3 regions of the Tepidiforma sp. genome follow, and region 1 is predicted to be linked to each of the others. Evidence: riboswitches for the same ligand, from Rfam matches in the RefSeq annotation. Region 1 holds a riboswitch; each other region holds the start of a gene.

Region 1 (6,968 bases):
TGCACAATGCGGCGACGGACCGGGAGGCGACGCTGTATTACGCGAAGGTGCCGCACACGGCGGCGATGACGGTCATCGACATCCTCGCGGATATGGTGACGGCCCCGGTGATGGACCCGGCGGAGCTGGAGAAGGAGCGGGCGGTGATCCTCGAGGAGCTGGCGGGCATCGAGGACAGCCCGGCGGAGATGAGCGCGATCCTCGCGGACGAGACGCTCTGGCCGGGGCAGCCGCTGGGCCGGGAGATCGGCGGGACGCCGCAGAGCGTGCAGGCGCTGCCGCTCGAGGCGGTGGTGCAGTACTTCCGGAAGCAGTACGTGCCGGGGAACATGGTGCTGGCCGTGGCGGGGAACATCCGCCATGCGGAGGTCGCGGCGGCGGCGGAGCGGTGGCTGGGCGCCGTGCCCCCGGCAGAGCCGGGCAGCTGGTTCCCGGCGGTGCCGCGGGGCGAGACGCCGCGCCTCCGGGTGCGGGAGAAGCAGACGGAGCAGGCGCACCTCTGTTTCGGCTTCCCGGGCGTGCCGCTCGACAGCGAGGAGCGGTTCGCGGTCAGCCTGCTGAACATGCTGCTGGGCGAAGGGATGTCGAGCCGGCTCTTCCTCGAGCTGCGGGAGGAGCGGGCGCTCGTCTACGACATCCACAGCTACACGAGCGAGTACCGGGACGCCGGTTCGCTGACGATTTACGCGGGGTGCGACCCGGAGAACGCGCGGGTGACGGCGGAGGCGACGCTGGAGGAGGCGCAGAAGCTGCTCGCCGGGATTTCGCCGGAGGAGCTGCAGAAAGCGAAGGAGATGGCGAAGGGGCGCATCCAGCTGCGGATGGAGGATACGCGGGCGGTGGCGGGCTGGCTCGGCTCGCAGGAGCTGCTGCGGGGGCGCATCCTGACGGTGGACGAGGCGGTGGCCCGGTTCGACGCGGTGACGGCGGACGAGCTGCTCGAGGCGGGCCGGCGGGTGCTGGACCCGGCGCAGGCGGTGCTGGCGGCCGTGGGGCCGCTCGATGAGGGGACGTTCGCCGGCATCCTCGATTGAGGCGTGTCGACGCGGGCCGGCCGGGGCAGCAAGATAGCCGGGTGACGCAGGCGTTCTTCGGCAAGCCGCAGGCGACGTTCACGCCGGGCGGGGCGCATGTCGCGGTCTACCTCGTGCCGGTGTTCGAGGGGCGGCTGACGGTGTTCGAGGTCGAGGCGCCGGGGCTGCGGGGCCGCTGGCTGCCGTGGACGGTGATGGGCTACGGCGAGAACCCGTACGAGACGGCGGCGGCGCTGGCGGACGACTGGTGCGACGGCGCGGTGGCGGCGCTGGAGATCGCGGACGCGCTCTCGTTCCCCTTCGACGCGGACGGCTGGGAGCTGGCGCTCGTCTACCGGGCGGAGCTGACGGCGCTGCCGGCGGGCGATGCCCACCGGCGGCCGGTGCAGTACCCGCCGGGCGAGGCGGACGCGATCGGGCCGTTCGACCCGGTGGACCTGGTGCGGTGGGTGGAGGCGGGGGGCGGGAACCGGGAGACGGGAACTGGGAGACGGGAGGCGGGAGGAGGGAACCGGGAACCGGGAGGAGGGAGGAGGGAGGAGGGGGGAGGGAGCCCGGAGGGGCCGCTGGTGTTCTGAGCCGGGGCGGAGCGCCGTCAGAAGGGTTTGAAGACGGCGAGCCAGGCGAGGAGGGGGACGCTGAGGACGAGGATGGTGCCGAAGACGATGGGCACGCGGTCTTCGAGGACGGTGCGGAGTTCTTCGGTTTCTTCGCCCTTTTTCTGGGCGACGAGGGCGGCGAGGCGGGCCCGGCGGAGGCCGAAGCCGAGCAGGGGCAGGCAGACGAAGTAGAAGAAGATGTAGAGCAGGGTGAGGACGCCGAGCCAGGCGTCTTTGAGGAAGTTGTACTCGGCGGCGACGGCCCAGAAGAAGCCGGTGATGCCGCTCGCCATGGCGCCGGGGAGGAGGACGCGGGTCTCGTTGTTGGCGGCTTCGATGAGGAGGGTGGCGCGGTAGCGAAGGTCCTTCGTGGCCCAGGCGCGGAGGATGAGGGGGTAGGTGGCGCCGAGCCCGGCGCCGAGCCAGATGAGGGAGAGGACGTGGACGATGCGCCACCAGTCCAACGGGGGCCTCCGGACGTGCGAGGGGTGCGAAGCGGGCGGGCTTCGCACCCCAGACTAGGCAGCGGCGGCGGCTCGGTCGAGTCTCAGACGGCGGCGGGCTGGAGGAGTTCGACGGCGCCGAGGACGACGCGGGCGGCGGCCTCCGGTTCGAGCCGGTCGGTGTTGACGACGAGGTCGTAGCTGGCGGGGCTGAGCCATTCGGCGCCGTAGTACTCGCGGAAGTAGGCGACGCGCTCGCGGTCGGTGCGCTGGGCGACGTCGCGGGCGGTGGCTTCGTCGCAGGCCATCTGCTGCATGAGGCGGCGGACACGGGGGCCTTCGCTGCCGGCGACGAGGACGCGGAAGACATCGGGCCGCTCGTGGAGCATGAACTGGGCGCCGTGGCCGAGGAAGACGACGCGCCCGTCGGCGGCGAAGTCTTCGACGACCTGCTGGACGAGCTGACGGTAGTCGGCGGAGGTGAGGATGGGGGTGGCGCCGATGTTGACGGGTTCGCCCCACTGGACGGCGCCGGCGCCGGGGTTGCGGGCGAGGGCCTCGATGATGCGGGCGAAGAAGGAGGGCCGGCGCTGGGCCTCGGCGATGGTCTCGGGGGAGACACCGGCCTCGATGGCGGCCTCCTGGACGATGCGGTAGTCGAGCAGGCGGTAGCCGAGCTTCTCCGCGACGATGCGCGCGACTTCTTCGCCGCCGGTGCCGACCTGGCGGGCGATGGTGATGACGGAGATGGGCATGGGAACCTCCAGGGTCATTCGACGACGGTGATGTCGTCGGGCGAGGTGGCGGTGATGGTAAGGATTCCGCTGCGATCTTCAACCGTGCCGCGGACGCAGACGTCGCGGGCGGCGAAGCCGATGGCCGGGTCGCCGGGGAAGCTTGCCCGGCTGGCGGCGGGGATGATGACTTCGACGCGGAGGAGGGCATCGAGGGAGGCGCCGACGGCGAGGACGGCGTCGCCGTTCCGGTCGGCGGTGCCGAAGACGCGGCCCTGGAGTTCGACCGCTTCGCCGCGGTGGAGGCGGGCCTCGAGCGGGGCGATCGGGTTCGCGCAGGTGAAGGTGGGTTCGAAGACGACGGGCGTGGGGCTGCCGGCGGGGGTGGGACTGGCGGCGGCGGGCGTCGCGGTGGCGGCGGGGGTCTCGGCGGGGGTTTCGCCGCTGGCGGGTGTGGGCGTGGGCCCGTCATCGTCGCCCCCGCCGCAGGCGGCCAGCGCGAGGGCGCCGGCGGCGAGGCCTGCGGCGAGGAGCGCCCGCCAGCGGCGGGACCGCATCAGGACGCCACCTCCAGGACGCGGCTGCCGGGGATAGCGACGGACGGCGCGAGGGCCGGCGAGAGGCGGTGGACGGGCCAGAGGAGGGTGCCGTGGGTGAACTCGGCGGTCGAGGGGTGGAACTCGACCGGCCCGGCGAGCCCGCAATCGACGGCGATTTCGCTGCTCAGCTCGCGGATGACCGCGCGGACTTCGTCGAAGCGGACGACGCGGAGGGAGACGGCCGGCGACTCGGATGCGGCGTGCGCGGCGACGCCGGTCTGCGGATGGGGCTGGACGATGCCGTCGACAGGGAGGTGGACCTCGCAGGTGAGGTCGCCCCGGACGCGGACGAAGGGGAGGCCGACGATCCGCTCGCCGGAGATGAGGGCCCAGGAGCGGAGGCGGGTGGCCGCTTCGACGACGCGGGGGAGGCTGAACTCGGCCTCCCGGTAGACAGTGCGGCGGGGCAGGATGGTGGACGGGGAGATGGCGTACTGCATGCGCGTTCCTCCTGTGCGCGGTGGGGCCGGGCTGCGGGGCAGCCGCGGCCGGTGCGGAAGGATGAGAGGAGGCAACGCTCCTCCGAACGCCTACGGGGTTAGCTGACGGGTTCGGCGTCGGAAGTCGCCGTCCTTCCAGCCCGGAAGGATGCACCCCAGTGGGTGGGTCCCCCGTTCCCGGCGGGCGCCGGGATTCGGCGCAGCCAACGTACCACAGCCGGGCGGCTGCGGATCGATCTTGACCGGGGTTGATATGGGGTTGTAACGGGCTGGGGCCGGGCCGTTACTGCGCGGGCTGGACGCGGACGGTGAGCTCCATGCCGGCCTGGCGGTGGCCGGTGATGTCGCAGTAGATGGGGTAGTCGCCGCTCTTCGGGGCGGTCCAGGTGACTTTGCGGAGGCGGCCCTTCGGGATGACGACCTCTTCGATAGCGGCTTCGTCGGATTCGAACTCGTGGTCGCCCGAGCCGTCGTTCCGGACGTAGAAGGTGACCTTTTCGCCGGGCTGGACCGTGATGGTCTTCGGCTCGAAGTACATGGAGCCATCGGGACGGTCGCCCGCGGCGACGTCGATGCGGCGGCCTTCGCTGCCGGAGCAGGCGAGGGAGAGGGCGGCGAGGAGGACGGCGGCGGCGAGGGGGGCGAACCTGGCGAGCGGGCGGGCGATCATGCGGCGGTGACTCCGGCGGGGGATGGGGTGCGGGGCACGGGGCGGCCGGCGCGGATGAAGACGACGACCGCGATGAGCAGGTAGGCGGCGTAGGCGATGACCTGGCCGGCGAACGGGCTGGCGTCGTAGCCGAGCAGGGTGCCGAGGAAGCGGCCGGGGCCGTAGTTGTCGGGGAGGAGGGTGTAGGTGTCCCAGAGGCGGGGGCCGAGGGCGGCGATGAACCCGGCTTCGTGGAGCTCTTTGAGGGCGTTGGGGATCATGCCGGCGGCGAGGACGACGAGCGCGACCGCGGAGACATCGAAGAAGGCGCGGAGCGGGAGGCTCTTCGCGCCGCGGTAGATCGCGGCGCCGACGGCGGCGGCGAGGGCGAGGCCGGCGAACGCGCCCGTCCAGTAGAGTGCGGCGGATTCGGCGCGGCCGCTGCCGCCGAAGAGGAAGAGGGCGGTTTCGAGGCCTTCGCGGCCGACGGCGGTGAAGGCGAGGAGGCCGAGCGCGAAGCCGGTGCCGGCATCGAGGGCGCGGTCGACGCGCTGGCGGAGTTCGTGCCCGATGGTAGCCGACTGGCGGCGCATCCAGGCGAGCATCCAGGTGAGGACGGCCGCCGCGAGGAGCATGGCGAAGCCTTCGATGGCGTCCTGCCAGCGGCCGGGCAGCTCGACGGCGAGCACTTCGAGCGCGACGGCGGCGCCGAGGCTGAGGCCGCCGGCGAGCCCGGCGCCGAGCCAGACCGGGCGGGCGCTCGCGCGCGGGTCGGCCCGGCGGAGGTAGGAGAGGACGATGCCGATGATGAGGGCGGCTTCGAGGCCTTCGCGGAAGGTGATGAGGAGGGCGTAGACCATGCAGGGACCCCGGGGAAGCGGCGCGCTGCCGCGCGATGTCGTCCGTTCGAAACGTAGAAGTTAGGCATACCTAATGTCTAGTGACAGGCTTGACCCATGAGGCGGGCGGCGACAGGCGGATCGGGTAGGATCGGCGCATGCGGGAGCCGACGAACGGGCCGGGCCATGAGGACGTGGCGCTGCTGGTGGACTGGGAGAACCTGAAGTTCAGCCTGATGCAGCGGAACCGGAAGCCGAACGTCACGGCGCTCCGGGAAGCGGCAGAGCGGTTCGGGCGGGTGGCCTATGCGCGGGCGTACGCGGACTGGATGGACCCGGTGCAGGCGGGCGACCCGGCATCGCTCTACACGGCGGGGCTGGAGCCGGTGTACGTGCTGACGCGGCGGTACACGACGGCCGAGGGGGATGTGCGCATCCAGAATTCGGTGGATGTGAAGCTGGCGGTGGACTGTGTGGAGGCGAGCCACCTCTACCCGAACATCGGCACGTTCGTCATCGCCTCGGGCGACCACAGCTTCTTCCACGTGGTGATGCTGCTGCGGGCGCGGGGGAAGCGGGTGGTGGTCATCGGGGTGTCGTGGGCGACGTCGGCGCAGCTCGTGCAGCAGGCGGACGTGGTGCTGTACTACGACCTGGACGTGGAGCCGGACGTGGAGCGGGCGGCGGCGGCGCCGGCGAAGGAACCGGCGCCGGTGGCGAAGATCGAGCCGCGGCTGGCGGCGGCGGCCGCGCGGGCGCTCGAGCTGGCGCAGGCGAAGGGGCCGGTCTCGGCGGAGCCGCGGGAGATCGCAGACGTGCTCGGCCACATCATCGCGATCGTGGAGGACTTCCGGCGGGACGGGCGCGACCTGCCGCTCTCGCTGGTGGGGCAGGAGCTGCAGAAGCGGATGCCGCAGGCCGATTTCCAGCGGCTGGCGCGGGGCCGGGCGGGCGATTTCGCGCGGGCGCTGCACGAGTCGGGGCTCGTGAAGATGGTGAATGCGGACTTCACGGACTGGCTGTTCCTGCCGACGGAGCGGGCGGAGACCATCGAGCGGCCGCGGAACACGGGGCCGGAGCCGGGCCGGTACGACTACGGGCGGTTCAACTACAACGACCTGAGCGAGGAGCAGCGGCGGGCGGTCATCGTGGCCATCCACGACGAGCGGTACAAGCCGGGGGTCGGCTGGCTGACGTTCAACCGGATCGTGGAGACGCTGAAGCCGGTGGTGCGGCGCGAGGACACGGACGTGAAGAACCTGGTGAACAGCATGATCTCGTGGGGCGTGCTGAAAGTGGGCGAGACGAAGGTGGGGCATGCGCCGGATACGGGCGCGCAGTACGAGTACAAGACGTTCGAGCTGGACCTGCAGAACCCGGAGGTGCGGCGGGCGCTGCACCTGGAGTAGCGGCGGCCGGGGCGGGGTTCAGGCGGTGGCAGGGGTCGCGGCGCCGGCCGGCCGGCGGGCGAGCGCGGCGGCGACGAATTCGCGGAAGAGCGGGTGGGGGCGGTTCGGGCGGCTCTGGAGCTCGGGGTGGAACTGGGTGCCGAGCATGAAGGGATGAGCGGCCACTTCGGAGATTTCGACGAGGGCGCCATCGGGCGAGGTGCCGCTCACGCGGAGGCCGGC
Region 2 (6,968 bases), on a different contig from region 1:
TCCGCCACCGTCGCCGAAGCCGTCCGCCAGATGAACGAGAAAGGCATCGGCGCCCTCCTCGTCGTCGACGGCGAACGGCCCGTCGGCATCTTCACCGAGCGCGACGTCCTCCGCCGGGTCGTCGATGCCGACCGCGACCCGGCACTCACCCGGGTCGCTGAAGTCATGACCCGCGAGCCGGTCACCATCTCGCCCGACTGGCACGTCGAGGAGGCCATGGCGCTGATGACCAGCCGCCGCTTCCGGCACCTGCCCGTGCTCGAAGACGGCCGCCTCGTCGGCATGATCTCCATCGGCGACCTCATGCGCTGGGTCACCATGCACCAGGAAGACCACATCCGGCAGATGACCGACTACATCACCGGGCGGCTCAGCTGACGGCCCCGGCTCGCCGGCCGGTCAGCGCCCTTTGAACACCGGCTCCCGACGTTCGACGAAGCTGAGCGCACCCTCCCGGTGGTCCTCCGTCGTGAACAGGTAGGCGAGCGCGTTCCCGATGTACTCGCCCATCTCGGCCATCGTCGCGTGTCGCGAGCGCCGCAGACCTTCCTTCATGTAGCGCATCGCGATCGGCGGGTTCGCGGCGATCTTCTTCGCCAGCGCCAGCGCGGCCGGCAGCAGCTCCTCGTGCGGCACCACCTTCGAAACGAGGCCTATCTCCAGCGCCTCCTGCGCGCTGATGACGTCGCCCGTGAACAGGAGTTCCGCCGCCTTCGAAGGCCCGACCACCTGCGGCAGCCGCCACAGGCCGCCGAGGTCGGCGACCAGCCCGCGCTTGATGAACAGTTCGCCGAACTTTGCCTGCTCCGAAGCGATGCGGATGTCGCAGAAGAGCGTGAGGTCCATCCCCCAGCCGACTGCCGGGCCGTTGACGGCCGCGATGACCGGTTTGTCGCACTCGAGCACCGCCGCGGCGGCCGGCGTCGGGCGGGGCTTCACCTCCCGCAGCCGCGTCGCCGTCTCGTCCCGCTGCTCGCCCAGCATGATCTGCTTCACGTCGTCGCCCGAGCAGAACGCCCGGCCGGCGCCGGTGAGCACGATGCACCACGCGTCCGGGTCGCGGTGCAGCTCCCGGAACGCCTGCTCCAGCTCGGCGTACATCTGCCGGTTGAGGGCGTTCATCACCTCCGGCCGGTTCAGCGTGACGATGGCGACGCGCCCGTCCCGGTCGATGCGGATGTGCTCCATGGCCTGCCTCCCTCCCCGGCGCGCCGGGGGCCTACTTGAATTCGTAGCCGCCTTTCACTCCGGCCGGCTCCGGGTCCATGATGACGTTCACGCAGGCGGGCTTGCCGCTCGCGAAGGCCCGCTCGATGGCGGCCTTGATCTGCTCCGGGTGCTCCACGAACTCGCCGTGGCCGCCGAGGCCCTCCACGACTTTGTCGTAGCGCGCGTTGTCTCCGAGCACCGTCGCCGGCGTGCGCCCTTCGCCGTACTGCGCCTTCTGGCCGACATAAATCTGGTGCCAGCAGCGGTCATTCCCGACCACCGAGACGATCGGCATCTTGAAGCGCACGAACGTATCGAAATCGAACCCGTTCAGCCCGAACGTGCCGTCGCCGTTCACCATCAGCACCTTCTTCCCCGGCGCGGCGACGGCCGCGGCCATGCAGAAGCCGGTCCCCACGCCCAGCGTCCCGAAGGGGCCGGGGTCCATCCACTGCCCGGGGTTGTTGATCGGCAGCACGCTCGCGGCCAGCGCGACGATATCGCCGCCGTCGCCGACGACGATCGTGTCGTCGTCCACGAACTCCGCGATCTCCTTGCAGAGTCGCAGCGGGTGAATCGGCACCGCGTCCGAGTTCATGAAGAACGACCGCTGCTCATCTGCCTGGTTCTCCAGCCCGCGCAGGTAGGTCATCCACTCCCGGTGCTCCGCTTTCCCGATCTCCGACGTCAGCTGCAGCAGCGCCTGGCGGATGTTCGCCTCGATGCCGATGGTGAAATCCCGGTTCCGGCCGATATCCCGCGGGTCGATGTCGATCTGGATGACCTTCGCCGCCGGGTTCCAGGCCGGCGGCCGGCCGTACTTCAGCCGGAAGTCGATCGGCGTCCCGAGGATGACGATCACGTCCGCCTGGGCGAAGGCAGGCTTCCGCGAGAGCGAGAAGAAGTTCGGGTTGTCCTGCCGGAGCGTGCCGCGGCCCATCGCGTTCGTGTACACCGGCACATCGGCCGCGCGCGCGAACTCGGCCAGCTCCCGGTGGGCGCGGTGCCAGAACACGCCCGAGCCCGCCATCACCATCGGCTTCTCCGCGTCCCGGATGAGCTGCGCCGCCTGCTTGATGAGCGCCGGGTCGCCCATGATCTCCCCGGTCACGCGGTAGTTCTTCGGCCACTCCAGCGAGTCCTCGTCCACCCGGCCGAACAGCACGTCCGAGGGCACCTGCAGGAAGGCCGGCCCGTAGCGGCCCGTCATCGCCTCCCGGAACGCCATCGCCATGTAGTACGGAAGCCGCCGCGTCTCGTACACCGCCTGCGACCACTTCGTGATCGGCTTCATCACGTCGAGCAGCTCGATATCCTGCAGCGATCCCATGTCGTACTGCCGTAGCGGCGACCGCCCGCCGATGACCACCATCGGGCTCGAGGCCTGGTACGCGTTCGCTACCGCCGTCACGACGTCCGTCACGCCCGGGCCGGCGGTGACGACCGCCACCCCCGGCTTGAAGGTGATGCGCGAATAGCCGTCGGCTGCGTGCCCGGCCGATTGTTCGTGCCGCGTATCCACGATGCCGATGCCGTTGTTCAGGCATCCCTCGTAGATGTTCTGGATGTGCCCGCCGGAGAGCGTGAAGATGTGGCTCACGCCCTCCTGCTTGATCATCCGGGCGATGATTTCGCCCCCGTCGATCATGGTGCCCATCGCGTGCTCCGGGTTGGGGTAGATGCAGTGCCCGCGAGTATACGCAGCTGCCCCGCTCGCCGCTCGGGGCTCAGAGCTTCGCAGCCATCCACTCCTCCGCCAGCCGCACGACGTCCGGCCCGATCTCGAAGTGGCCGCCGGGCAGCCACTGGAGGTCCTTGTCGCCCGGCAGCGCCGCGAAGAGCGCTTCCGTGCGTTCGCGCGGGATCAGCTCATCGTTCAGCTTGCCGACGATGCGCACCGCCACGCCGCCCAGCTTCGCCGCGTCCGAATCCGGGCCGGCAGCGCTCCCGGCGAGCCCGCCTTCGCCCACGAGGCAGAACGCAGCCGCCCGGAAGCGGCCGCTCCGGGCCACTGCCGCCAGCCCGATCATGCTCCCGAGCGAATACCCGACGTAGCCCAGCCTCTCCGTATCGATCGGGAGCGCGCCGGGCAGCAGCTCGAGCATCCGCGCCACCTCCGCGGCGAACTGCGCCCGCACTGCCTCGTACCGCTCGGGCTGCCGGAAGAGCGCCATCGGGTCGTGCGTTTGCCGCTCGCCGTGCAGCGGCGCATCGAGCCCCGCGCACACCCAGCCCCGCTTCGCCCACCGCTGGCCCACCTCGCTCACCCAGTAGTCCTCTTTCGAGCCCATCCCCGGGTGCTGGATGAGCACCAGCGGCATCGGCTCTTCCGCCCCGGCCGGCAGGTACGCCACCCCCGGCACGAGCTCCTCGCCGCACCTGAACCAGAAATTCACCTCGCGAATATCCCCGAAGAGCGATTCCCGAATCTGCAATTCCCCGTTCATCTCGACCCCCGATTTCCCGGAAAAATTCTTCGATTCCGGGCCTTGACGCTTACGCCTGCCCGGCGAACGATGCATCTGCGGCCCTCGTGCCGCAGCGCCTAGTCTGCCCTCCGGGGCAGAACGGGGGAACCAGTTTTCGGGGCGAATCCGCCCCGGCCGCCCGGCATCCCGGGCGGCGAAGGCGGAGCGGCTATCTCCGGCCGCAGCCCGGCAGCTAACCTCGGCGGCGTAGGAAGACCGAGTTCGAGGCCACCCCGCACATGGTCTCCAGGCCTTCCGCACCCGTCGCATCTCCTGCCCCGCGCAGCTGCGAACTGCCGCAGCTCTCCGTCAGCGCCCGTTCCCCGTTCTGGGAGCGGCTCGGCAACGCCCTCCCCCTCTTCCTCTCCCTCTTCCTCGTCAGCTTCATCTTCTGGGGCCCGTTCAAGGCGCCCCTCCTCTTCGCCGTCCTCTCCACGGCTTTTTTCGTCTACTGGCTCCTCCGCAGCTACTCCGTCGCCATCGCCTGCGCTATCGGCCTCCGCCGCATCGCCCGCTGGAAGCAGACCGACTGGCGCGCGAAGTACGAGGCGCACGTCGCCCGCACCGGCCAGCCGGACCGCTGGGCATGGCCCCGGCACCTCGTCATCATCCCCAACTACCGCGAATCCGAAGAGGGCCTCGCCCGCACGGTCGATTCCCTCGCCGCGCAGTCCGTCGCGAAGCAGCTCGTCGTCGTCCTCGCCATGGAGGACCGCGAAGCCGGCGCCCGCGAAAAGGCGGCCCGCCTCGTCGCCCGCTACCCGGGCGTCTTCGCTGATATCTTCGCCACTTTCCACCCGGCGGGCCTGCCGGGCGAGACGCCCGGCAAGGGTTCGAACGAGGCCTGGGGCGCGCGCGAAGCCTACCTCCGCCTCATCGAGCGGGGCGGCGACGACCTCCTCCGCTATACGGTCACGAGCTGCGACGCCGACGCCGTCTTCCATCCCTCCCACTTCGCCGCGCTGAACTACCTCTTCCTCACCGCGAAGAAGCCGTACCGCACCTTCTGGCAGCCCACCATCTTCAACTCGAACAACATCTGGGAGATCCCGGCCCCGCTCCGCATCCCGGACGGCCTCTCCGGCATCAACCGCACCTCCAACCTCCTCATCCCCGGCAGCGTCCGCTTCCCCACCAGCTGCTACTCCCTCTCATGGCAGATGCTCCATGAGGTCGACTACTGGGACGAGGAGGTCATCCCCGAGGACTGGCACCTCTACCTGAAGTGCTCCTACAGCCTCGGCGACGACGTGAACGTCGAACCGCTCTTCCTCCCCCTCGGCAACGACTGCGTCCTGGCCGACGGCTACTGGAAGACGCTCAAGGCGCACTATGCCCAGTCCGTCCGCCACGCCTGGGGCGCAAGCGATATCCCCTACGCGTGGCGGGCCGCCATGCATCCGAAGTCGCCGCTCTCCTGGCGCCGCCGCCTGCTCCTCGCCGGTGCGGTCACGAAGGTCCACGTCCTCTGGGCCGCCCAGTGGTACATCGTCACGCTCGGCATCGTCCTCCCGGCCCGCTTCGCCGCGAAGCTCGGCGCGCCGCTCCCCGGCTGGTGGACGCACCGCTACGAAGTGCCCGGCACCGGCTGGCACCCCGAGCACTTCCTCGAGCCCTCTCGCTGGTTCCGCATCGGCCCCGAGGGCATCTTCGAGCCCACGATGTGGCTCAACCTGCCGGGCATCCTCGTCGCGCTCTGCCTCTTCCCGCTGCTGGTCATGATCGTCTTCGAACTCCGCACGCGCGGCCCCCGGCCCTCCTACGTCTCGCGCTCCGTCTATGTCACCGGCCTGCTGATGTGGCCGCTGATGGCCGTCATCACCTTCTTCTTCGCGAGCCTCCCCGCGCTCAACGCCCAGTGGAAGCTCGCCTCCGGCAAGGGGCTCGTCTACCGCGTCGCCGAAAAGGGGAGCCGCGCCCTGCCGGCCCGCGCTCCGGCGGCTGCCGAGGCCGAATCTGCCGAGGCCGTCGCCGTCGCCGGCGGCAACTAGCCGGGCTGCTCGCGAACCGCCCGCCGATCCCGTATCGTCCCTCCGCACCCCATCCACGGAGGCCCCTGCCCGTGCCCGACATCGAGTACACCCTCGAAGGCTCCACCGCCGTCCTGCGCCTCAACCGCCCCGAGAAGATGAACGCCATCACCTACGAGATGCTCGGGGCGATCGAGGACGCCATCCGGCAGGCCGGCACCGACGACCGTGTCCGCGCGCTCGTCCTCACCGGCACCGGCCGCGCCTTCAGCGCCGGCACCGATCTCCAGCAGCTTTCCAGCCAGCCGCCGACGGCCGGCCGCGCCGAATCCTACGGCCGCGCCTACGCCGAATCCCGGCCCGCGCCGTGGACCTTCGCCTCTATCGGCAAACCGACCATCGCCGCCGTCAACGGCGTCGCCGTCGGCGTCGGCGTCGAGTTCACCTCCCAGTGCGACTTCCGCATCGCCGCCGAATCCGCCCGCTTCGGCTGGGTCTTCGTCCACCGCGGCCTCGTGCCCGATACTGCGGCCGGGACGTGGCTCCTCGCCCGCATCGTCGGCCTCCAGAACGCGGCCTATCTGCTCTACTCCGGCGAAATCATCTCCGCGACCCGCGCGCTCGACATCGGTTACGTCCACGAAGTCGTGCCCGATGCCGAGCTGATGGAGCGCGCGCTCGCCTTCGCGCACACCGTCTCGCGCGGCTCGCCGCTCGCGACCGCCGAAACGAAGCGTCTGCTCTACCGCGGACTCACCCGCGACCCGATGGACCACCTCGCGGACAGCACCGAAACGATCGGCCGGCTCTTCGCCAGCGAGGACTTCAAGGAAGGCGTCCGCGCCTTCCTCGAACACCGCGACCCGCAGTGGAAGGGCCGCTGAGCGCCGGGCGCGCTACCAGATCCCGAGCGCCATCTTCACGTCCTCGCTCGCCATCGTCCGCGGGTCCCACGGCGGGTTCCAGACGATCTGGACGTCCACGTCCTTCACGCCCGGCAGCTCCCGCAGCTTCGCATACGCCTCCCCGCGGATGATCGGCCCGAGCGGGCACCCCGGGCTCGTCAGCGTCATCGTCACGAGCACGTCGCCGTTGTCGTACTGGATGTCGTACACGAGCCCGAGGTCCACGATGCTCATGTTGATCTCCGGATCCTTCACCTCCCGGAGCTTCTCCCGCAGCTGTTCGTAGGTCGGGGCCTGGGGCGTTTCGGTATCAGCCATGTCGTTCCTCCTGTGCGGCCTGCTTCGCCTGCCGCAGGGCTTCGAGCAGCACGTTCCACGCGAGCAGCGCGCATTTCACGCGGACCGGCAGTTTCGCC
Region 3 (6,968 bases), on a different contig from region 1:
CACGAGGAAGAGCGGCGTCGCGTACAACACCCCCTCCCGCCGGACGAAGAACTTCTGCCCCTCGTACCGCGCCGTCACCGGGAAGAGCCGCCGCGCCAGCCGCACGAACCGGTTCTTCTCCAGGTCCGGCGTGTGCTCCTGGTCCCGCAGGAACTTGATGCCCGTGAAGATGAGGAACGCGCCGAAGAGGTAGATGACGAAATGGAGCGTGTGGATGAGGAAGCCTGCGGCCGCGATGAGCACCGCCCGCATGAGCACCGCCCCGAGGATGCCCCAGAAGAGCACCCGGTGCTGGTAGGCCGGCGGCACCGCGAACGCCGAGAAGATGAGCAGGAAGACGAAGACGTTATCGACGCTGAGCGATTTCTCGATCAGGTAGCCGGTCACCCACTCCACGCCGGCCTCGCCGCCGCGGAAGAAGACGACCCCGGCGTTGAACGCCAGGGCCAGCCCAATCCAGGCCGCGCTCCATGCCAGCGCCTCCCGCCGCGAGACGGCGTGGGCGTCCCGGTGGAAGACGCCGAGGTCGAGCGCGAGCATGCCGGCGACGAGGCCGGCAAAGATGAGCCAGGGTAAGAGGTCGGTCATGGGTGCCCTTCGCGGCCAGCAAAAAAACCCCGGCCGCATCCTCCGTGCAGGATGTGCCAGGGTCTTACCAGGCGAAGGTCTCGCCTCGCGGGGCCGGCGCTCAGCGCGCGTGGTGACGACCCTCGCGGTCTCCCGGGGAGCGGGTGACGGCTACTCCCCCTTGCCTTTCCACCGTAGCGGCCCGGCCGCGAACGCGTCAAGCCGCCAGCGAAATAGTACGTGGAGCCTCGACAGGGACTCGAACCCTGGACCTAGCGATTACGAATCGCTCGCTCTACCAGCTGAGCTATCGAGGCCCGCTGCCCATCATCCTACCGCGCCCGCCGCCTTCGGTGAATCCGTCCCGCCCCTTACGGGATCGTGATCGCCTCCGGCTTGCAGCTCCACGCCGACCACGGCTTGTGGCCCTGCGCCTCGCTATAGCGGAACGCCGCCAGCGCCGCCTTCAGGTTCGCCACCGGGTCGGCCCACTGCTCGAAGCTCAGCCCCGCGTACTCGAACCAGAGCGGGATCACCTGCATCAGCCCGTACGCCCCGTAGCCCACCGCATCCGGCCGGAACCGGCTCTCACACCAGGCGACCCGCGCCACGCTGTCCGCCAGCTCCGCCGGCCAGCCCGCCTCGATCGCGAACGCGATCACCTGCGCGTAGGTCAGCGGCGGCAGGCTCGCTGCCGGCGGCGCCACCGCGGGCGCCGGCGCAGGCGCCGGGGATGCGGCCGGCTCCTCCCGCGCGGCCGGGGGCGCCGCAGGCGACGGCGCCGGGGCCGGCGCGCTGCTCGCCGCAGCGTTCGTCGTCGCGGGCGCCGGGGCCGGCCGGGGCTCTTCTGCGGCAGCCGCCGCTGTTGCCGGCGCGTCCGCCTCCGCGGCAGCCGCCGTCGTGTCGGTGATGACGTTCGACGGCCGGACTTCGATGACGCGCGCCGGCGCGGGCAGCGCCGCCGCCAGCGCGAAGCCCACCTGCGGCGCCCGCGCCTCCGGCGTGCCGCCGCCCACGAGGTGCGCCGCGAGGAAGAACGCGAGGCTCAGCATCAGCACTTCCGCCGGCCGCACGAACCACGGCTGCCGCTGCGGCTCCTGCCGGGCCGGCGGCTCCTCCCGCCAGCGCGGGGCGAGCGCCGCCGGCGCGCCTGCGGGCCGCGCGCAGCCGCACGCCTCGGCGGCGTACGCCGGTTCGAAAGCGGGCTGGAGCAGGGCGGCGTCGGATTTCGCGGGCAGGCGGAGCCCCCGGCACAGCGCCAGGGCCACGGCAAGGCCGTAATCAGCCCACGTTGCGAGCCTGCTCATGACGCGCACCGGCTCCTCGCGAAGCCGGGCCGTCACGCGGCGGTCTCCACGTAACTTCCGTTTCCCATAGGCAGTCTCAGCGCGCCAGCCCGGGGCGCAGGGGCCGGACCGGGGAATCCGGGCCGGGGGCGGACGCGCCTGTTCACCCCGCCAAGGGTGCCCCTGAGGTTCGCACAGCAGCCCGCTAACAGGCAATACGCCCGCCACCACGAGTCATGCCCGGAATTCCCACGACCCGCGCCAGCGCCGCCCCCGAACGTGCCGCAACGCCGCCCTCCGTTACACTGGAGCGACCACCCAGGGGGCCCGAGATGCAGCTGACGGATACGCTCTCCACCTCGCGCAAGCCGCTCCTCCCGCCCGTCGGCGATGACGGCGTCGTGCGCATCTACGTCTGCGGCATCACGCCTTACTCCGAAGCACACGTCGGCCACGCCCTCCACGCTATCGTCTTCGATACCCTCCGCCGCTACCTCGACTGGCGCGGCATCCCCGTCCGCCACATCCAGAACTTCACCGATATCGACGACAAGCTCATCGAGCGCGCCAACCGCCTCGGCATCCCCATGGCCGAGCTCGCCGAGCAGAACATCCGCCAGTACCTCGCCCAGCTCGCGGCGATGAACGTCCTCCCCGCCCACCAGTACCCCCGCGTCACCCAGGTGATGCCCCAGATCATCCGCTTCATCGACGGCCTCATCGCGAAGGGCTTCGCCTACGCTGCTGGCGGCGATGTCTACTACCGCGTCCGGGCCTTCGGCGCCGAGCGGTACGGCGCCCTCGCCAAGCGCGATATCGATGACCTCCGCGCCGGCGCCCGCGTCGACCCCACCGAGCACAAAGAGGACCCGCTCGATTTCGCCCTCTGGAAGGCTGCCAAGCCCGGCGAGCCGAGCTGGGAAAGCCCGTGGGGCCCCGGCCGCCCCGGCTGGCACATCGAGTGCTCCGCCATGGCCCTCGAAACCCTCGGCGAGCAGATCGACATCCACGGCGGCGGGATGGACCTCATCTTCCCCCACCACACCAACGAAATCGCCCAGACCGAGGCCTACACCGGCAAGCCCCCCTTCGCCCGCATCTGGATGCACAACGCCCTCCTCCAGCTCGGCAGCGAAAAGATGTCGAAGTCCATCGGCAACCTGGTCTCCATCCAGGAGGCCCTCGACCGGTACGGCGCCGATGCCCTCCGCCTCTTCGTCATCACCAGCCACTACCGCAGCCCCGTCACCTACTCCGAAGAGGCCCTCGAAGCCGCGAAGGCCGGCGCCGAGCGCCTCCGCCATGCCGCCTTCGCCCCCGGCGGCAGCCAGCCCGCCGGCATCGACCACGAAGCCGTCCGCGCCCGCTTCATCGAAGCCATGGACGACGACCTCAACACGCCGCGCGCCCTCGCCGCCCTCTTCGAACTCGCCCGCGAGATCAACCGCGCCGCCGCCGCCGGCGGCGATGTCGCCCCCGCCCAGGGTGTGCTCCGCGAACTGTGCGGCGTCCTCGGCCTCACCCTCCAGGCCCCCGCCGGCCGCCGCCGCGAAGCCGCGCCCTTCATCGACCTCCTCGTCGAACTCCGCGCCGAGCTGCGCGCCGCGAAGCAGTGGGCCCTCGCCGACCGCATCCGCGACCGCCTCGCCGACCTCGGCATCGACCTCAAGGACAGCCCCGACGGCACCACCTGGAGCGAGCGCTGAGCCGCCCCGCCGGCCCGATTGTTATGCGATTGCAACGCCGAAACAGGCAGTTCGTAGCACACGCCGCGCCCCGCCCGTGATACGGTGACTCGTGCCGAACCCCGCCGCAGCCGGCGGGGGCGGGGGAACCACTCCCTGGGGTGTATTGCGCGAGCAGGCGCATAGGCGACTTCCGACGCCGAACCCGTCAGCTAACCCCGCAGGCGTTCGGAGGGCACCGCCCCGGCCCTCCCCGGAATCCGAACAGGCCCGCCGGCCCTCCCACCGGAGGCGCGGCGCGGCCCCACGACGGCATCGCCAGGAGGTTCTGCCATGACTTCAGCACCCACGTCCTATTCCGGCACCTTCGCTCCGCTCCAGGCGGATGGCTCCGTCTTCACCATCCGCGACCCCCTCGCCGAGGCCCGCGACCTGCTCCGCCACGCCGCCCGGCTCCCCTTCCATGCCAACCAGCCGCAGGCGTGGCAGAGCGCCTTCCGCCAGGCCGTCACCGACGCCCGCGCCGCCATCCGCCACCACATCTGGAGCGCCGAGCTCCCCGATTCGCCCCTCAACCTCGCCGAGATGCTCGAACCCCGGCTCATGCCCCGCGTCGACCAGCAGCGCGAAGAGCACGAAGCGTTCTCGCGCAAGATCGACGAGCTCGTCGCCGAGGCCAGCGCCCCCGGCGATATCGACATCTGGAAGATGATCGAGCTCAGCGAGCAGGCCATCCTCCTCGAAATGGCCCTCGCCCGCCACCACAACCGCCTCACCCAGATCGTCTTCGAAACCACCCACCGCGACCTCGGCGAAGCCGGCTGACGCGCCCCCGCGGGGCGGACCGCGAACTCCCGCGGTTCGCCCCTTGACAACGCTTCGCCGTATCGAAACGATCATGCCGCCGGCGATCCCCGTAAGGACGTCGAGCCTGCTACACGAACCGCCTGCACGTTCAACGAGCGTCCGCCTGGACCCGCGTGGCCGGTACGGACCGGGAAGTTGAGCCGGAACCAGCGCCCCGTGCGCCCCCTGCCAAGCCCCGTGTCGTCCCCGCCTCGCACGCACCGAAGCGGGGACGTTTGCTGAACGGCCGGCGGCACGCCGGAGGGGACAGCACCATGCGCGTGATGATGAGCGGCAAAATCCACCGCGCCACCGTCACAGGCGCCAACCTCGATTACGAGGGCTCCATCACCATCGACCCGGACCTCATGGAGGCCGCCAACATCCTCCCCTACGAACAGGTCCACGTCGTCGACGTGACCAACGGCGCCCGCCTCGAAACCTACGCCATCCGCGGCGAACGCGGCTCCGGCGAAATCTGCGTCAACGGCGCCGCCGCCCACCTCGTCCACCGCGGCGATATCGTCATCATCATCGCCTACCAGCACCTCACCGACGCCGAGGCGCAGGCCATCGCGCCCCGCCGCGTCTTCGTCGATGCCCACAACCGCATCACCAGTGTCGAAGCGGGCGACGGCTACAGCCACAACCCGCGCGAACTCGCCGGCAGCGCCGCCGGCTGATTCCCGCGCGCACCGCGCGAAGGAGGGGCACCGGGCCATGGGACGGCTCTCGATCCACAAACTCAAAGAATGGAAAGCCCAGGGGCGGCGGTTCGCGATGATCACCGCCTACGACTACCCCACCGCCCGCCTCGTCGAACAGGCCGGCATCCCCATCATCCTCGTCGGCGACTCCCTCGGCTCCGTCGTCCTCGGCTACGACTCCACCATCCCCGTCACCATGGACGACATCGTCTACCACACCCGCGCCGTCGTCCGCGCCACCGAAAAAGCCATCGTCGTCGCCGATATGCCCTTCATGAGCTACCAGGCCGACCCGAATGAGGCGATGCGCAACGCCGGCCGCCTCCTCAAAGAAGGCGGCGCCACCGCCGTCAAGCTCGAAGGCGGCAGCCAGCTCGCCCCGCTGGTCCGCCGCATGGTCGACGCCGGCATCCCCGTCATGGGTCACCTCGGCCTCACCCCGCAGTCGGTCAACCAGTTCGGCGGCCACAAGGTGCAGGGCAAGACGCCGGCCGCCGCCGCGAAGCTCATCGCCGACGCCCGCGCCCTCGAAGAAGCCGGCGCCTTCGCCGTCGTCCTCGAAACCATCCCCGCGCCGCTCGCCCGCATGGTCACCGAGCGCATCGCCATCCCCACCATCGGCATCGGCGCCGGGCCCCACTGCGACGGCCAGGTGCAGGTCCTCCACGACATGCTCGGCATCTACGACGACCGCCGGCCGCTCAAGCACGCGAAGCGCTACGCCGTCCTCGGCGAAGCCATCCGCGAGGCCGTCCGCGCCTACATCGGCGAGGTCGAAGGCGGCCAGTTCCCCACCGCCGAGCACAGCTTCGAGATGGACGACGCCACCCTCGCCGAGCTCGCGCAGGCCGGCTGACCCGCCCGCCCATGCCGCCCGCCAGCGACGCCGACTTCTCCCTCGCCGGCGAGCCCGCGCACCCCGGCGGACCCGTCATCCTCACCAGCCCCGCCGCCATGCAGCGTTGGCGGCGCGCCCACCCCGGCGACCTCGGCTTCGTGCCCACCATGGGCTACCTCCACGACGGGCACCTCGCCCTCGTCCGCCGCTCCCGCGCCGAGAACCCGCTCACCGTCGTCTCCATCTTCGTCAACCCGACGCAGTTCGGCCCCGGCGAGGACTTCGAACGCTACCCCCGCGACGAAGTCCGCGACCTCGCCCTCCTCCGCGAGGCCGGCGTCGATGCCGTCTACCTGCCCTCCGCCGCTGAGATGTACCCGCCCGGCTACCAGACCTACGTCACCGTCGAACGGGTGACGCAGCGGCTGGAGGGCGCGGCCCGCCCGGGCCACTTCCGCGGCGTCGCCACCGTCGTCCTCAAGCTCTTCAACGCGGTCAGCCCCACCCGCGCCTACTTCGGCCGCAAAGATGCCCAGCAGCTCCGCGTCATCCGCCGGATGGTGCGCGACCTCGACCTGCCCGTGGAGATCGTCCCCTGCGAGATCGTCCGCGAACCCGACGGCCTCGCCATGAGCTCGCGGAACGTGTACCTGTCGCCCGCGCAGCGCGCCGCCGCGCCCGTCGTAAAGCGCGCGCTCGATGCCGCGGCCGCCGCCTGGGCCGCCGGCGAACGCGACGCCGAAGCGCTCCGCCGCATCGTCCGCGGCGTCATCGCCGCCGAGCCGCTCGCCGCCCTCGAATACGTCTCCCTCGCCGACGACGAAACGCTCGACGAACTCGAAGGCCGCGTCGAACGCCCCGCCCTCCTCTCCCTCGTCGTCCGCTTCGGCAGCACCCGCCTCCTCGACAACCTCGAACTCAGCTGACCCGGGAAGCCGGGAAGCGGGAGAAGGGAGAAGGGAGAAGGGAACCGGGAGAAGGGAGAAGGGAACCGGGAGAAGGGAGAAGGGAGAAGGAAGAAGGAAGAAGGAAGAAGGAA

Evidence for each region. Region 1 has a riboswitch for cyclic di-AMP ahead of N2041_RS03385 (hypothetical protein). Riboswitches for the same ligand answer to the same signal wherever they lie in the genome.
Region 2: another riboswitch for cyclic di-AMP. It lies ahead of N2041_RS11255 (glycosyltransferase family 2 protein); the one in region 1 lies ahead of N2041_RS03385 (hypothetical protein).
Region 3: another riboswitch for cyclic di-AMP. It lies ahead of N2041_RS07680 (hypothetical protein); the one in region 1 lies ahead of N2041_RS03385 (hypothetical protein).

The regions. Positions count from the first base shown of each region.
Region 1 covers NZ_JANZZD010000004.1:46,528-53,495, reverse strand. The annotation lists gene N2041_RS03410 (pitrilysin family protein) at 1-1,034, shown strand, start outside; gene N2041_RS03405 (hypothetical protein) at 1,076-1,612, shown strand; gene N2041_RS03400 (DUF2269 family protein) at 1,630-2,097, opposite strand; gene N2041_RS03395 (AAA family ATPase) at 2,181-2,831, opposite strand; gene N2041_RS03390 (hypothetical protein) at 2,846-3,367, opposite strand; gene N2041_RS03385 (hypothetical protein) at 3,367-3,849, opposite strand; cyclic di-AMP (ydaO/yuaA leader) riboswitch at 3,922-4,059, opposite strand; gene N2041_RS03380 (cupredoxin domain-containing protein) at 4,133-4,519, opposite strand; gene N2041_RS03375 (FTR1 family protein) at 4,516-5,358, opposite strand; gene N2041_RS03370 (NYN domain-containing protein) at 5,496-6,746, shown strand; gene N2041_RS03365 (CTP synthase) at 6,765-6,968, opposite strand, start outside.
Region 2 covers NZ_JANZZD010000022.1:31,077-38,044, reverse strand. The annotation lists gene N2041_RS11275 (CBS domain-containing protein) at 1-378, shown strand, start outside; gene N2041_RS11270 (enoyl-CoA hydratase-related protein) at 400-1,188, opposite strand; gene N2041_RS11265 (thiamine pyrophosphate-binding protein) at 1,220-2,866, opposite strand; gene N2041_RS11260 (hypothetical protein) at 2,937-3,605, opposite strand; cyclic di-AMP (ydaO/yuaA leader) riboswitch at 3,742-3,900, shown strand; gene N2041_RS11255 (glycosyltransferase family 2 protein) at 3,917-5,668, shown strand; gene N2041_RS11250 (enoyl-CoA hydratase/isomerase family protein) at 5,740-6,531, shown strand; gene N2041_RS11245 (metal-sulfur cluster assembly factor) at 6,544-6,870, opposite strand; gene sufU (Fe-S cluster assembly sulfur transfer protein SufU) at 6,863-6,968, opposite strand, start outside.
Region 3 covers NZ_JANZZD010000011.1:39,056-46,023, reverse strand. The annotation lists gene N2041_RS07700 (TerC family protein) at 1-588, opposite strand, end outside; tRNA gene N2041_RS07695 (tRNA-Thr) at 809-884, opposite strand; gene N2041_RS07690 (lytic transglycosylase domain-containing protein) at 939-1,874, opposite strand; gene cysS (cysteine--tRNA ligase) at 2,186-3,559, shown strand; cyclic di-AMP (ydaO/yuaA leader) riboswitch at 3,642-3,779, shown strand; gene N2041_RS07680 (hypothetical protein) at 3,872-4,363, shown strand; gene panD (aspartate 1-decarboxylase) at 4,660-5,067, shown strand; gene panB (3-methyl-2-oxobutanoate hydroxymethyltransferase) at 5,105-5,947, shown strand; gene panC (pantoate--beta-alanine ligase) at 6,046-6,855, shown strand.